Regions from separate parts of the Pseudomonas sp. Pdm06 genome, predicted to be linked through region 2. Evidence: riboswitches for the same ligand, from Rfam matches in the RefSeq annotation. Region 2 holds a riboswitch; each other region holds the start of a gene.
The links. A riboswitch is a leader RNA that binds a small molecule or an ion and turns the genes downstream of it on or off. The one in region 2 is predicted to bind cobalamin.

Region 1 (5,306 bases), on a different contig from region 2:
CCGCCCCCTTGGCCGACTTCGCCAGCCGCTGGTTGACCAGGGTGGCAGCGATGAGCGAGGTCGCCGGATTGGAACTCAGTGCCATCGACAACGCCAGCAACTTGGGATCAAGCCCGAACAACAGCGCCGTGGCCGAGCCGCCGATTCCCAGGCCCACCCCTACTTCGGTGTACATGCAAGGTCCGGTGATGTCGTCACTGGTCAGGTCGCGAGCGACCAAGGCATCGCTGACAAACACCTTGCCGGTGCTGGGAAACGCCTCCGCCGCGCCGGCCGCAGCCACACCCTTGCCCTTGATCTGGATATTGATCTTGCCGAAACGCGGCAGCCGCGCGCCAAATCCGGCACCTACTCCAACGCCGCCGTAGCGGTAGCTGACGTCCTCGCCCTCGGGCGAACGCAGGATGATCGAACCGCCACTGCCCGCCACCATGACCACGGTCAGACCGCCGCCGCTGGCGGTCTGATACTGCCAGCGACTTTCATTGACCGGGATCGGGATGTTGTAGCTCATACGTTAAAGTCCTTTATGTGAATGAACCGCACCGCGACCGCGCTGACGGATAGCTTTTGCCAGACCAACAAGCGTGAACACCAGACCGATAAGACCCAGGACCCCGGAAGTGCCCCACAGCGCGGCCGAGTCATCGACGATGGCGCTGTTGGCAGGCTGCTCGGGCAGGTAGTGCACCCGCACCGGCTGACCCTGCTGATAGCCGAAAATGAAGCCGCCCTGGGGGTAGGAGATTTTTTCACCACTGCTCGTAGTGAAGGCGATCTCAGGATGCGAACCACCGGCATTCAAGTGGCTGACGATGCCATCGGCGGTCTGTGCGCGGTCGAGAAACTCGCGTCGCTCAAGCGTGAGATTGATGGCAATGCTCAACAAACCGATACCAATCAGGGCAAACAGCAGGCCCAGCAATATCTTCCCGATGTGTGACGGGGTGTAGTTAGCCATGGTTTGTCTCAGTGTTCGTCCATGAAGAGGGCGACCAGAATAGCAAGAAGCGGCGCTATGCCGCACCTCCCGAAAATCATTCCCGCAATCGTACGATGCCAGGGGAAGGCCTCCCAGTGGCGAGTGGTGATAAACACCCTGATCGACTACCATGCCCAGCGCCGGTTCCCCCACGGGACTAATAGGGAATCCGAGATGCCTCGCACGGCATCAAACGGAACTGCCCCCGCAACTGTAGGTGCTGAGTCTGCTCCTCAATGGCCACTGGGATCGCCCCGGGAAGGCTGGAGCCAGGCGATGACGCATCAGTCAGGAGACCTGCCGGCCAAGTCAATCACTAACCGGCGGGGTGTCCGGGAAGGGCATCCTTGCGTTGCGCGTCACTGGGCCGATCGGCACTTCAGTGCTTCAGCGGCAACGTTCGATGATGTGTTTTCCAGTCCGTCCCCTGCTCCGTGTACGGTCAACTGGAGTTTGCATCATGCTGCTGCCCCGCCTTACCTCCCTCGTCATTGCCCTGGGTCTGCCGAGCCTCGCCCACGCGGCCCCGACTCAATACCCCCTGACCCTCGAGAACTGCGGCAGCACGCTGACTTTCGAGCAATCGCCCAGTCGCACCGTGACCATCGGCCAGGCCGGCACTGAAATGCTCTATGCCATGGGGTTGAGCGACAAGGTGGTCGGCACTTCGCTCTGGTTCAACGATGTGCAGATGAAATACAAGGCGCAGAACGACAAGATCGAACGCCTGGCCGATAACGAGCCGAGCTTCGAGGCGGTGATCGGCAAACGTCCGCAACTGGTGGCGGTGGAACTGGAATGGATGGTCGGGCCGCAAGGCGTGGTCGGTACCCGCCAGCAGTTTCACGAACTGAAGATCCCGACCTACCTGATGCCCTCCGATTGCGAAGCCAAGGATAATCTGGTCGGTGCGGACGGCACGCGGCTGGAGGCGTTTCGCATCGACAGCATCTACAAGAGCATCAGCCAGTTGGCTGAAATCTTCGACGTACAGGAGCGTGGCCAGCAGTTGAACGCCCAACTCAAGGCCAGCCTGGCGAAGTCTATCGCCACGGTGCAGGCCAAGGATCTGAAGCAGACGAGTGCGCTGTTCTGGTTCTCCAGCGCCAGTCTGGACATCGACCCCTATGTGGCCGGGCACAAGGGCATTCCTGACTTCATGCTCAGTACCCTGGGCGTGCGCAACGTGGTCGAGTCCGATGAGGAATGGCCGACCGTCGGCTGGGAAACCATCGCCAAGGCCAACCCAACCTTCCTGGTCATCGCCCGCATGGATCGCCGACGTTTTCCGGCTGATGACCATGAAAAGAAGCTGCAATTCCTGCGCAGTGACCCGGTGACCCGCAATATGGACGCGGTGAAAAACAACCGCATCATCATTCTCGATGCGATGGCCATGCAAGCCAGCATCAGAATGTTCGACGGCCTGGAAACCCTGGCGACGGCCATCAGCGGCTACGACCTGCCGAAATGATTCCGACGCTGATTCGAACGTTGCTGGCGTTGGCGGCGCTGCTCCTGGCAGTGATTGCCGGCGTGGCCATCGGCGAGACGAGTATCGAGCCGAGTGTGGTGTTCCAGGTGCTGGCCAACAAACTGTGGGCCGCAGGTTATGCCCTCGACCCGATAGACGAAGGCATCGTCTGGAACTACCGGCTGACCCGTGCGCTGGTGGCGGCGGCCTGCGGTGCGGGCCTGGCGACCTGCGGGGTGATCTTGCAATCGCTGTTGCGTAACCCGTTGGCCGATCCTTACCTGCTCGGCATCTCCGCCGGCGCCTCGACAGGCGCGGTACTGGTGGCGCTGCTGGGCATTGGGGCGGGGCTGATTTCGTTGTCGGTCGGGGCCTTTGCCGGGGCCGTTGCCGCGTTCGCCGTGGTCGTTTTGCTGGCCCGTGCCAGTCGCTCACCCGCTGGCACCGGGCAGATCATCCTGGCCGGGATTGCCGGCTCGCAGTTGTTCAATGCGCTCACCGCGTTTCTGATTACCAAGTCCGCCAGTTCCGAACAAGCTCGCGGCATCATGTTCTGGTTACTGGGAAATCTCAGTGGGGTCCGTTGGCCGTCGGTGTGGTTGTCGGTGCCCGTGGCATTGATCGGTCTCGCGGTGTGCCTGTGGCACCGGCGGGCGCTGGACGCCTTTACCTTTGGCGCCGACTCGGCCGCCTCCCTTGGCATTCCGGTACGCCGGGTGCAATTTCTGCTGATCAGCTGCGCGGCACTGGTGACAGCGGTGATGGTGTCGATTGTGGGCTCCATCGGTTTCGTCGGGTTGGTCATTCCCCATGCCGTGCGTTTGTTGCTGGGGACCCGGCATGCGCGCCTGTTGCCAGCAAGCGCGTTGGGTGGCGCGGTGTTCCTGATCGCCGCCGATGTCTTCTCGCGAACGCTGATCAAAGGCCAAGTCATCCCGGTCGGCGTCATCACTGCACTGGTGGGTGCTCCGGTGTTCGCGTTGATCCTGATCGGTCGGAGAAATGCCCGATGAATGCCGTCACCTCTGTTATCGGCGAATCCGTGCTGAGTTGTTCCGCCCTCGGGTTCCATGTGCGGGACGCCGAGTTGTTGCACGATATCCACCTGGACATCCGCCGAGGCGAAACCCTGGGCCTCGTCGGGCCCAACGGTTCGGGAAAATCCACACTGCTCAAACTGCTGGCGGGCGTGCGCGCCCCCAGCCGGGGCGACATTCAGCTCAACAACCAGCCCCTCAAGACGCTGGCACGGCGAACCGTCGCGCAGACCCTGGCCGTGGTTGAGCAACAGGCCGACACACTGGATGCGATCAGCGTGTTCGACGCCGTTGCCTTGGGCCGAACGCCGTGGCTATCAGCCTTGAGTCCGTGGTCAAACGAAGACGCCGCCATCGTCCAGCAGGCGCTGTGGGACGTCGATGCGGCGCACTTGAAAAACCGCACCTGGCACAGTCTGTCCGGCGGTGAACGCCAACGCGTTCACATCGCTCGGGCCCTGGCCCAACGCCCGCAGATTCTATTGCTGGACGAACCCACCAATCACCTGGATATCCAGCATCAGCTCGCCATCCTGAAAGTAGTGCAAGCGCTACCTGTCACGACGGTCATCGCCCTGCATGACCTGAACCAGGCGTTGACCTGTGATCGCCTGGCGGTACTGGAACGGGGCCGGCTGGTGGCCCTCGGCAAACCACTGGAGGTGCTGACCCCGCAACGCTTGCAGGATACGTTCGGCGTGCACGCCCATTACCTGATCGACCCTTTCGACGGCGCGCAGATCCTGCGATTTCGTTCCGTTTGACTGAATCTCGGGGTTCGGAAAAAACCGAACCCTATGCAAGTGCTCAGATTCAGCCAAGCGACGGGGCGAGCCCGGAAGATAAAGCCGACACATTGGCCCGCGCCGCGTGCAGTTTTTTGTAGCTGTCGATCAGGCGCAGGTGTCTATCGAGACCCTCCAGCTTCATGCTGGTCGGCGTCAAGCCATGGAAGCGCACGCTGCCGTCCACCGAGCCGATCGCCGCATCCATCCGCTCGTTGCCAAACATCCGACGGAAATTGGCCTCGTAGTCTTCCAGTTCCAGGTCTTCGTCCAGCTTCATCTCCAGCACCACATTCACGGCCTGGTAGAACAACCCGCGCTCAACCGTGTTGTCGTTGTACTGCAAGAAGGTTTCCACCGCTTCCTTCGCCTCTTCGAACTGCTGCAGGGCCAGATAGATCAGCAGCTTCAACTCCAGGATCGTCAACTGGCCCCAAGCCGTGTTGTCATCGAACTCGATGCCGATCAAGGTGGTGATGTCGGTGTAGTCGTCCAGCTCGCTTTCCACCAGACGCTCGACCAGCGCTTGCAGTTCGTCTTCGTCCAGGCGATGCAGGTTCAGGATGTCGGCGCGGAAAAACAGCGCTTTGTTGGTGTTATCCCAGATCAGATCGTCCACGGGATAGATTTCCGAATAGCCCGGCACCAGGATGCGGCACGCTTTCGCGCCGATATGCTCGTAGACCGCCATGTACACTTGCTTGCCCATGCCTTCGAGGATGCCGAACAAGGTCGCGGCCTCCTCGGCATTCGAGTTTTCACCCTGGCCGGAGAAGTCCCACTCCACGAATTCGTAATCTGACTTGGCGCTGAAGAAGCGCCACGACACCACGCCGCTGGAGTCGATGAAGTGCTCGACGAAGTTATTCGGCTCGGTCACCGCATGACCTTCAAACGTCGGCTGGGGCAAGTCGTTGAGGCCTTCGAAACTGCGGCCCTGCAACAATTCGGTCAGGCTGCGTTCCAGCGCCACTTCCAGGCTCGGGTGTGCGCCGAACGAGGCAAACACACCGCCGGTACGCGGGTTC
Region 2 (5,306 bases):
GCAACACGCCGGATTCGGGCTTCGATTGCAGTGGCTTGATCGGTTATGTGTACCGCGACGCTGCCGGTATTTCCCTGCCGCGCTCCACGCGCGAGATGATCGGCATGCGCGCCCCGGATGTCGGCAAGAACGCCTTGCAGACCGGCGATTTGATTTTCTTCGCCACCAACGGCGGCTCTCAGGTCAGCCATGCCGGGATCTATGTCGGCGAGGGGCGCTTCGTCCACGCGCCGGCCACAGGTGGCACGGTCAAGCTCGACAGTCTGTCCAAGGCTTATTGGCAAAAGGCTTACCTGGGCGCCAAGCGTGTGTTGCAGCCGGAGCACCTGGCGCGTAATCCCTGACCCTTAATTTGTGTGCCGCTGGCAAGCTTTTGTGGCGAGGGAGCTTGCTCCCGCTCGGTTGCGCAGCAACCGTCAGAGCCCAAGTGCAGCCCAGCGGGAGCAAGCTCACTCGCCACAGGGGACCTTCAAAAGTCTTGAGTGGTGTTATTGACCCGACACCCGCCAGATCTTGTTCCCCACATCATCGGCCACCAACAAACCACCCTGCTTGTCGATTACCACGCCCACCGGCCGGCCTTGGGCTTTTTCGTCGGCGTTCAGGAAGCCGGTCAGCACATCCACCGGTTGCCCCACGGGTTTGCCGCCGTTGAACGGTACGAAAATCACTTTATAGCCACTGTGGGGTTTACGGTTCCAGGAACCGTGCTGACCAACGAAAGCCCCTTCGGTAAACGGTGCAGGCAAGGCGCTGCCTTCGGCGAAGGTCAGGCCCAGTGAGGCGGTGTGGGGGCCGACAGCGTAGTCCGGGGCGATGGCCTTGGCCACCAGGGCCGGGTTCTGTGGTTCGACCCGGACATCGACGTGCTGCCCGTAGTAGCTGTAGGGCCAGCCATAGAACGCGCCGTCCTTGACCGAGGTGATGTAGTCCGGCACCAGGTCGCTGCCGATCTCATCCCGTTCGTTCACGGCCGTCCACAGGGCTCCGCTGCGGGGTTCCCAAGCCAGGCCGTTGGGGTTGCGCAGGCCTGAGGCGAAGATCCGGTGATTGCCGCTGGCCCGGTCCACTTCCCAGATGGCGGCGCGACCTTCTTCGGCCTCCATGCCATTTTCCGCGACGTTGCTGTTCGAACCGGTGGTGACGTACAGCTTGCTGCCGTCACGGCTGGCGATCACGTTCTTGGTCCAGTGATGGTTGAGGGTGCCGCCCGGCAGGTCGACGACCTTGGTCGGCTGCGCCTTGATCTGCGTGTCACCGTCCTTGTACGGGAAGCGGATCAGTCGGTCGGTGTCGGCCACGTACAGATCATTGCCCACCAGGGTCATGCCGAACGGTGAATTGAGGTTTTCCAGGAAGACCGTACGGGTTTCGGCGATGCCATCGTGATTGGCGTCGCGTAATAGCGTGATGCGGTTGGGGCTGGGCACCCCGGCGCCAGCACGGCCCATGACCTTTTTCATCACCCAGCCACGGATGCCCTTGCTGTCGTCTGGCTTGGGCGGGGCATTGGTTTCGGCCACCAGCACATCGCCATTGGGCAACACGTAAAGCCAGCGCGGATGATCCAGTCCTTCGGCGAACGCACCCACTTGCAGGCCCTGGGCCGGGGTTGGCTTGGCGCCTTGCGGCCAGCCGATGGCTTCGGCGATGTTGACGGTGGGGACCAGGGTCTTGTTCGGTTCCGGCAGTTTCGGCGCAGGACCGGTGCCATCGGACACTTGCAGGGTGGAAGACTCGCCACAAGCGACAAGCCCGGCGGCGAGGGCGACGATCAGAAGATGGGGTGGCTTGAGCATGCTGGCTTCCCTATGAATGCATGTGGTTATTCATAGAGAAGCGTAGACGCACGGATGGTTCAAACTGCGCGCAAAACCTTGTGGGAGCGAGCTTGCTCGCGATGGCTACATGACAGTCAACATAGATGTTGCCAGGTGCACCGCTATCGCGAGCAAGCTCGCTCCCACAGTAATGAGTCAGCCATGGGCCTGTTTGAACAGCACGGCAATGCCTGGATGGTATTGGCCGGCCTCGTTGCGCAACTTGCGATAGGCGTATGGGAAGTACCAGGCCACCGCGCAAGTGTTTTCCTTTTGCAGGTCGTCGATCATGTCCTGCAGTTCTTCGGGCGTGGCGCTTTGCTGGGCTTTTTGCGGCGAGACGAACAGGCAGCCCAGCTTCAGGTCGCTGGCGTAGCTGATGCGCTTGGCATCGCTGGTGGCTTCCGACAGCGGTTGGGTCAGGTTCAGGTTGTTGACCTTGGGCCAGCGTTGGGTGGCCTGGATGAAGGCCCGCTCATCGGTGCTGGCGATGAACAGGTCGGCGCTGACGTTGCGTTCGCCTTCTTCATTCTGCTTGCGGGTCGGCGCGTTCTGTAGCGTGACCATCTCGGCCATCCAGGCGGCGGCCGACAGCAAGCTGAGATTGGCTCGTTCATCGAACCAGTAGGGGGTGTCGTTATCGCCGCGCACCGCGTTGTAGCGGTCGATACAATCAAACCAGCGTTCCAGCACCGGGCGCAGGAATTCCAGTTTTGGATTGCTGATGAGCATGCCTTGCATATTTTGCCCTCTTGTTCTTGTGATATCGGGTCGTAATGTCTCTTTGATATCACTTGCCGCAGCATCACACAAGATTGGCGTCATTTTATTGATCGGTGCCAATGAGCACCCCCGACAGGCGGCTTTAATTGACGCTCCACCCCCAACCCTCTAACCTTCGCCGCTTGTTTCAGGTGCTCTGTGACTTGAGTTCGACAGAGTGAAACAGGGAAGCCGGTGAGTGCACACGAACCCGGCGCTGCCCCCGCAACGGTAAATGAGTCAACGCTGTGCCTAAGCCACTGTGTCGCATGACATGGGAAGGCGCGCAGCCCGGCGCCACGCCGCTCATGAGCCCGGAGACCGGCCTGATTCATCCAACGGCATCACGGTGGGCGATGCCAGGCTTGCTGCCGTCTTTTTTTGTGCCCCGCCCGCCGTTATCCAATCCCAACGGAGAGCTCCCCATGACCGACACCCCTGATCGCGACGAACGCCACCTGGCGCGCATGCAGCGCAAGAAAGCCGTGATCGACGAGCGCATCGCCAACTCGCCGAACGAATGCGGCTTGCTGCTGGTGCTGACCGGCAACGGCAAGGGCAAGAGCAGCTCGGCGTTCGGCATGCTGGCACGGTCCATGGGCCATGGCATGCAATGCGGTGTGGTGCAGTTCATCAAGGGACGCAATAGCACCGGTGAAGAGCTGTTTTTTCGCCGCTTCCCGGAGCAGGTGCGTTTTCATGTCATGGGTGAAGGCTTCACCTGGGAAACCCAGGACCGCCAGCGCGACATCGCCGCCGCCGAAGCCGCCTGGGCCGTATCCCGTCAGTTGCTCAGCGATCCGTCCATCGGCCTGGTGGTGCTCGACGAATTGAATATCGCCCTCAAGCACGGCTACCTCGACCTCGATCAGGTGCTCAGCGATCTGCAGGCGCGTCCGCCGATGCAGCATGTGGTGGTGACCGGTCGCGGCGCCAAGCCGGAGATGATCGAGCTGGCCGACACCGTGACTGAAATGGGCATGATCAAGCACGCGTTCCAGGCGGGTATCAAGGCGCAGAAAGGCGTCGAACTGTGAATGACCCTTGCCTGACAAGCCGCCACTGTCCGGCGGTGTTGATCGCAGCGCCGGCCTCGGGACAAGGCAAGACCACGGTCACTGCGGCGTTGGCCCGGTTGCATCGCAACCAGGGACGCAAAGTGCGCGTCTTCAAGTGCGGCCCGGACTTCCTCGATCCGATGATCCTGGAGCGGGCCAGCGGCGCGCCGGTCTATCAATTGGACATGTGGATGGTCGGCGAGCAGGAAAGTCGCCGGCTGTTGTGGGAAGCCGCCGCCGAAGCGGACCTGATCCTGATCGAAGGGGTGATGGGGCTGTTCGACGGCAACCCGTCCAGCGCCGATCTGGCGCGGCATTTTGGCGTACCGGTGCTGGCGGTGATCGACGGTACGGCCATGGCCCAGACCTTCGGTGCCTTGGCCCTGGGCCTGGCCCGTTATCAACCGGACCTGCCATTCGCCGGGGTCTTGGCCAACCGGGTCGGCACCTTGCGTCACGCGCAATTGCTCGAAGGCAGCCTGACCGAAGGCCTGCGCTGGTACGGCGCGCTGTCCCGGGAAACCGGCATCGAATTGCCCAGCCGTCATCTCGGGTTGGTCCAGGCCAGTGAATTGAACGATCTCGACCTGCGCCTCGACGCGGCGGCCGATGCTTTGGCCAGTAGTTGCGAAGTGGCGCTGCCGCCGGCGGTGGAGTTCGCCGCACCGCAGGTGATCGCCGTTGAGCCGTGGCTCGCCGGGGTGCGCATCGCCGTGGCCCGTGACGAAGCGTTCGCCTTCACCTATGGCGCAAGCCTTGATCTGCTACGGGCCATGGGTGCGCAGTTGAGCTTTTTTTCACCGATCCATGACACCGAACTGCCTGAGGCGGACAGTCTTTATCTGCCTGGCGGTTATCCGGAGCTGCACCACCTTGCGCTGGCTCGAAATAAGCCGATGCTGGCCGCGATCCGTGCCCACCACGCCGCCGATAAACCGTTACTCGCCGAATGCGGCGGCATGTTGTATCTGCTCGATTCATTGACCGATGTCGACGGCGTGCGCGCCGAACTGCTGGGTTTGCTGGCCGGCGATGCGCAGATGCAAAAGCGCCTGGCGGCCTTGGCATTGCAGTCGGTGGATTTGCCGGAAGGCAACCTGCGTGGGCACACCTATCATCATTCCCTGACCAGCACCGAGGTTGAACCGATTGCCCGTGGCCATAGCCCCAATGGCGGACGCGGTGCGGAGGCGGTTTTCCGGCAAGGGCGGATGACGGCTTCCTATGTGCACTTTTATTTTCCGTCGAATCCCAGGGCGATTGCCGCGCTGTTTGTGCCAGACCTTGAGGCCGCCTTCGCGAGCAAGCTCGCTCCCACATTTGATCACCTGAACCCTGTGGGAGCGAGCTTGCTCGCGAAAAGGCCATGACCGACAACGCTTTCTCCCAGACCGAACGCGACGCCATCTACCGCGCCATCGCCGAGCGCCGCGACATGCGCCATTTCAGCGGCGGCACGGTCGAACCGGCCCTGCTGCGCCGTCTGCTGGAAGCCGCGCACCAGGCCCCGAGCGTCGGCCTGATGCAACCGTGGCGATTCATCCGCATCAGCGACCGCGCCTTGCGTGGGAACATCCAGCAGTTGGTGGAAGAAGAACGTATCCGCACCGCCGAAGCCCTCGGCGAGCGCAGCGATGAGTTCATGAAGCTCAAGGTCGAAGGCATC
Region 3 (5,306 bases), on a different contig from region 2:
CAGGCGCAGGCCGGCGACCATCAGGCAGCCGTCGCGGAACATCGGATCCTGCTCGGGCGAGCCCCAGCGCGCCAGCACCGCTTGGCGATTGGCCTCGGGCAGCGCGTCGAACATGGCCAGGTAGGCATCCAGGGCCAGGCTCTGGTGACACGGACGCAGGTCGAGGCTGTCCAGGTCGTTACTGACCCCGCCGAGCAATTGCTGGATCAACGCAGTGCCGCTCGCCGGCAGTTCGGCCGGCAGTGGATAGCCCTCGGCCTGCATGGCCCGCAGGATATTCAAGGCCGCCGCTGGCGTATCCAGGCCGACGCCGTTGCCGATGCGTCCGTCCCGGGTCGGGTAGTTGGCGAGGATCAGCGCCACACGCTTCTGCCCATTGGGCAGGCGCGCCAGGGTGGTCCAACGTCGGGCCAGCTCGGCGACAAAATCCATGCGTTCGGGTACGGCGCGGTAGCAGACCACGTCGCTCTGGCTGCGCTCACTGCGCCAGGCCAGGTCCTTGAAACTGATGGGGCGGCTGATGATCCGCCCGTCCAGCTCCGGCAAGGCAATGTGCATCGCCAAGTCTCGCGGGCCCAGGCCCTGCTCGCTGGCGCGCCAGCCCGGTTCGTTGTCCTGGGCGCAAATGGCCTGGATCACCGGGATATTGCGGCGAAACGGTCGCAAGTGCGGGGCTTCGGGGCTGGATTGAGCGAAGCCGGTGGTATTGAGGATCACCCCCGCTTCCACTTCATCCAACCAGTCTTCCACCCGCGCCAGGCAACCGGGCTCCTTGAGGCTCGCCACCGCAATCGGCAACGGGTTGAGCCCCGCCGCTTGCAGGCGCTGGCAGAACACGTCGATGAACGCGGTGTTCGCCGCTTGCAAGTGGGAACGATAAAACAACACCGCCGCCACCGGTTGCCCGGCGTTCCACTCGGCTTGCCAATCGCCGAGGCTGGCGCTGTTTTTTCCCGGGTGGTAGATCGCCGTGCGCGGCAGGGTCTGCGGCTCGGCCCACGGATAATCGCGGCCGAACCATTGACTGCCGAGGTAGTGAAACAGGTCCAGGGCATTGCCCAGGCCGCCCTGGCGCAAGAACTGCCAGAGCCGGTCGCGGTCCTCGACGGCCACGTTGCTCAGGTCACTGAGCTCCGGGTCCGGTCGATCATCCCCCGGCACCAGGATCAGCTTCACCCCGCGCCCGGCCAGGTCCATCAGGCGCTCGATGCCGTAGCGCCAATAACCAATGCCGCCGTGCAGCGACAGCAGGATGACCTTGGCGTGGCGCAGCACGTCTTCGAAATACAGATCCACCGAGGCGTGGTTCTGCACCTGCATCGGGTTGGCGAGGCGAAACTCCGGATAATCGCCCGGCAACTGCTTCGCCGCTTCGGCCAGCAGCGCCAGGCTGGAGTCGCCGCTGCACAGGATCACCAGTTCGGCGGGGGTTTGCCCGAGGTCGGCAATGTTGTCATCCGACACGAAACCGCCGGGCTGGGTCCTGAGCAGGTGCATGGCTTAGGCGCTGAGGGCGGCGCGCAACTGCGCTTCGAGCAGTGCGGCATCGAGTGCCTGGCCGATCAGCACCAGACGGGTGACCCGCGCTTCCTCGGCGCCCCACTGGCGGTCGAAATGTTTATCGAAACGCGTGCCAACGCCTTGGATCAGCAGGCGCATCGGCTTGTTCGGGATCGCCGCGAAACCCTTGACCCGCAGCACGCCATGCTGGACCACCAGTTGCGTCAGCGCATCCAGCAACAGACTTTCGTCGGCCTGGGGCAGTTCGATGGAGATGGAATCGAAGGCGTCATGATCGTGGTCGTCATCGTCGCCATCGTGGTGATGGTCGTGATGGCTGTGGCGGCCGTCGATGTGCTCTTCGGAACCGGCGCCCAGGCCGATCAACACGTCCAGCGGCAGGCGACCGCTGCTGGCTTCGATGACCTTGACCGCCGGCGGCAGCTCTTCGGCGACTTCCAGGCGAACCTTGGCCAAGTCTTCAGGGCTGATCAGGTCAGCCTTGTTGAGGATCACCAGGTCAGCACTCGCCAGTTGGTCGGCGAACAGCTCGTGCAACGGCGATTCGTGATCCAGGTTCGGGTCGAGTTTGCGCTGGGCATCGACCTGGTCGGGGAAGGCGGCGAAGGTGCCGGCAGCCACGGCTGGGCTGTCGACCACAGTGATCACCGCATCGACGGTGCAGGCGCTGCGGATTTCCGGCCATTGAAAGGCCTGGACCAACGGCTTGGGCAAGGCCAGGCCGGAGGTTTCGATCAGGATATGGTCGAGGTCGCCGCGCCGGGCTACCAGCTCGCGCATCACCGGGAAGAATTCTTCCTGCACTGTGCAGCACAGGCAGCCGTTGGCCAGTTCGTAGACGCGGCCGTTGGCTTCTTCTTCGGTGCAACCGATGGCGCACTGCTTGAGGATCTCGCCGTCGATACCCAGCTCGCCAAACTCGTTGACGATCACGGCGATGCGCCGGCCTTGGGCGTTGTCGAGCATGTGCCGCAGCAAGGTGGTTTTACCCGAGCCGAGAAAGCCGGTGACGATGGTGACAGGGAGTTTGGCCAGTGTTTTCATCGGATGCCCTTTGGCAAGGTGGCGGGCAAACGGGACGACAACCGCGGGCACAGGTGTGCACGGAAGATTTCGCCACCGGATCACCCCGCCCGGTTGTAGTGAGAATCTGTCTCGAGGCAGGTCTCCTGGCTGACGGCGGGCCAGTCGTTCGACTGGCAATGGCTGCGCCTTCCCGTGCGCCTTTGGTAAAAGGGCATGCACAGTGGCCTTGCAGAAACCTCACCGTTCACAGTTGCGGGGGCAGCCGCGGCTTGGACCGCGTTCCCTTCTTAGCTTCGGCGCAGGCCGAAGAACCTCGAAGGCGCAAGGCTACGCAGGGTGTGGGGGCGGGTCAATCTCCGCAAGTGAGTTCTGCGGTGTCTTTGCCGCCGCCATCGCGAGCAAGCTCGCTCCCACATTGGATCCCGCAGCCCCCTGTGGGAGCGAGCTTGCTCGCGATGGGCTGCGCAGCGGCCCCCTGTGCATTGACGGCCCCGCCCCACCCATGCTCTCCTGTGCGCCTAGTTACGGGTGCCCTTCACAGGGTGAAACGGGAAACCGGTGAATCGTGTGCTTTACTCCAAAGCCACGTCAGTCCGGTGCTGCCCCCGCAACGGTAAGCGAGCGAAGCGTCTGAACCACTGTGTCCCCGGACATGGGAAGGTGACGCTTGCAGGCAAGGCCCAGCCCCTGCCCCTCGCGAGCCCGGAGACCGGCCCATGACTCAAGCATCAACAAACCCGCGGTGGGCGGGCGCTGTTCGAACCTGGGCGATCTTTCGTCCGGGATCTCATTGCGCTCGCATCCCCACGGAACAAAAACAGAGGGAAGCGCCATGTCGACCATCAGCAGCACCGCCCGCACCGCCAGCAGCACCACCACCACCACCCTGAGCCAACGCCTGAGCGCCGCGATCCTGGCTTCGATCCTGGGCGCGGGGCTGGTCTATTTCGCCGGCTTCTCCCACATCGAAGCGGTGCACAACGCCGCCCACGATACCCGCCACAGCGCCGCCTTCCCCTGCCACTGAGAACTGACGACATGATCAAGCGTATCGCGCAGACCGCCGGTTTCAGCGGCTTGCTGGCCGCCCTGCTGCTGACCCTGTTGCAGAGTTTCTGGGTATCGCCGCTGATTCTCCAGGCGGAAACCTTCGAGAAAGCCCCGGCGACCGAGGTCCATGAGCACACCGACGGTGTGGCCCACACCCATGATGCCGAGGCCTGGGAACCGGAAGATGGCTGGCAGCGCGTGCTGTCCACCACCGGCGGCAACCTGGTGGTCGCCGTGGGCTTTGCCCTGATGCTCGCGGGCCTGTACACCTTGCGCGCACCGACTCGCACCTCCCAGGGTCTGCTCTGGGGCCTGGCCGGTTATGCCACTTTCGTCCTGGCACCCACCCTCGGCCTGCCCCCGGAATTGCCCGGCACCGCAGCGGCCGACCTGGCCCAGCGGCAGATGTGGTGGATCGGCACCGCGGCGTCCACAGCGGTGGGCATTGCCCTGATCGCCTTCGGCCGGCATTGGCTGCTCAAGCTGCTGGGCGTGGCGACGTTGCTGGTGCCCCACGTTATCGGTGCGCCGCAGCCCGAAGTCCACTCGATGCTGGCGCCCGAAGCGTTGGAAAGCCAGTTCAAGATCGCCTCGCAGGTGACCAACGTCGCCTTCTGGCTGGCCCTGGGCCTGATCAGCGCCTGGCTGTTTCGCCGTGACGGTCAAGCCCACCACGACGCATGAGCACCGGGTCGATCCTGGTGATCGGCTTGGGCTGCCAGCGCGGGTGCCCGGCCAGCACGCTGCGGGCCTTGCTCGAACAGACGTTGCTGGCCCACGGCATCGAACTTCACCAGGTCCGGGCCCTGGCCAGTATCGACCTCAAGCGTGACGAGCCCGGGCTGCTGGAGCTGGCCGGGCAACTGGCCTTGCCGCTGACCTGCTTCAGTGCCGAACAGTTGGCCGGTTACGAGCGGCGGCTCAGTCATCGCTCCGAGATCGCCTTCGCGCAAACCGGTTGCTACGGCATCGCCGAAAGCGCCGCCCTGGCCTTGGCCGATCAATTGGGCACGACGCCCGCAACCCTGCTGATTCCCCGTCACACAGGCCCCATGAGCACGTTGGCATTGGCGGTCGTGGCATAAATCCCGATAATCGCCGCCCAGGATCATGAGCAATCTTCATCTGGGCGACGCTCACCCACCTTCCACAGGAGCCGGTCATGACCGTGTACTTCATCGGCGCCGGCCCCGGCGACCCGGACCTCATCACGGTCAAAGGCCAGCGACTGATCCGCCAGTGCGCGGTGATCATCTACGCCGGCTCGCTGGTGCCGACCGCCGTCCTCGAAGGCCATTGTGCCGAACAGGTGATCAACAGCGCCGAGCTGCATCTGGAACAAATCATCGAATTGATCAGCAGCGCCCATCTCAAGGGCCAGGACGTGGCCCGGGTGCACTCCGGCGACCCGAGCCTGTACGGCGCCATCGGCGAACAGATTCGTTGCCTGCGGGAACTGGACATCCCTTTCGAAATCATCCCGGGCGTGACCGCGACCTCAGCCTGCGCCGCCCTGCTGGGTGCCGAACTGACCTTGCCGGACATCTCCCAGAGCCTGATCCTCACTCGTTACGCCGATAAATCCCCGATGCCCGCTGGGGAAGAACTGGGCAACCTGGCACAGCACGGGGCGACCATGGCGATTCACCTGGGGGTCAATCACCTGGAAAAGATCGTCGACGAACTGCTGCCCCACTACGGCGCGGATT

Region 1: linked by a shared signal. The riboswitch ahead of IB266_RS30140 (ABC transporter substrate-binding protein) and the one ahead of cobO (cob(I)yrinic acid a,c-diamide adenosyltransferase) in region 2 are both predicted to bind cobalamin.
Region 3: linked by a shared signal. The riboswitch ahead of cobW (cobalamin biosynthesis protein CobW) and the one ahead of cobO (cob(I)yrinic acid a,c-diamide adenosyltransferase) in region 2 are both predicted to bind cobalamin.

What each region holds. Positions count from the first base shown of each region.
Region 1 is NZ_JACVAH010000028.1:43,300-48,605, reverse strand. It holds gene IB266_RS30150 (hypothetical protein) at 1-514, opposite strand, end outside; gene IB266_RS30145 (DUF3592 domain-containing protein) at 518-961, opposite strand; cobalamin riboswitch at 1,107-1,302, shown strand; gene IB266_RS30140 (ABC transporter substrate-binding protein) at 1,443-2,456, shown strand; gene IB266_RS30135 (FecCD family ABC transporter permease) at 2,453-3,469, shown strand; gene IB266_RS30130 (ABC transporter ATP-binding protein) at 3,466-4,257, shown strand; gene IB266_RS30125 (OsmC domain/YcaO domain-containing protein) at 4,307-5,306, opposite strand, start outside.
Region 2 is NZ_JACVAH010000005.1:334,379-339,684, forward strand. It holds gene IB266_RS11520 (C40 family peptidase) at 1-344, shown strand, start outside; gene IB266_RS11525 (PQQ-dependent sugar dehydrogenase) at 489-1,799, opposite strand; gene IB266_RS11530 (hypothetical protein) at 1,977-2,561, opposite strand; cobalamin riboswitch at 2,716-2,927, shown strand; gene cobO (cob(I)yrinic acid a,c-diamide adenosyltransferase) at 3,008-3,619, shown strand; gene IB266_RS11540 (cobyrinate a,c-diamide synthase) at 3,616-5,010, shown strand; gene bluB (5,6-dimethylbenzimidazole synthase) at 5,007-5,306, shown strand, end outside.
Region 3 is NZ_JACVAH010000018.1:140,462-145,767, forward strand. It holds gene cobN (cobaltochelatase subunit CobN) at 1-1,497, opposite strand, end outside; gene cobW (cobalamin biosynthesis protein CobW) at 1,501-2,565, opposite strand; cobalamin riboswitch at 2,663-2,878, opposite strand; cobalamin riboswitch at 3,057-3,280, shown strand; gene IB266_RS25645 (CbtB domain-containing protein) at 3,380-3,574, shown strand; gene IB266_RS25650 (CbtA family protein) at 3,586-4,281, shown strand; gene IB266_RS25655 (cobalamin biosynthesis protein) at 4,278-4,682, shown strand; gene cobM (precorrin-4 C(11)-methyltransferase) at 4,760-5,306, shown strand, end outside.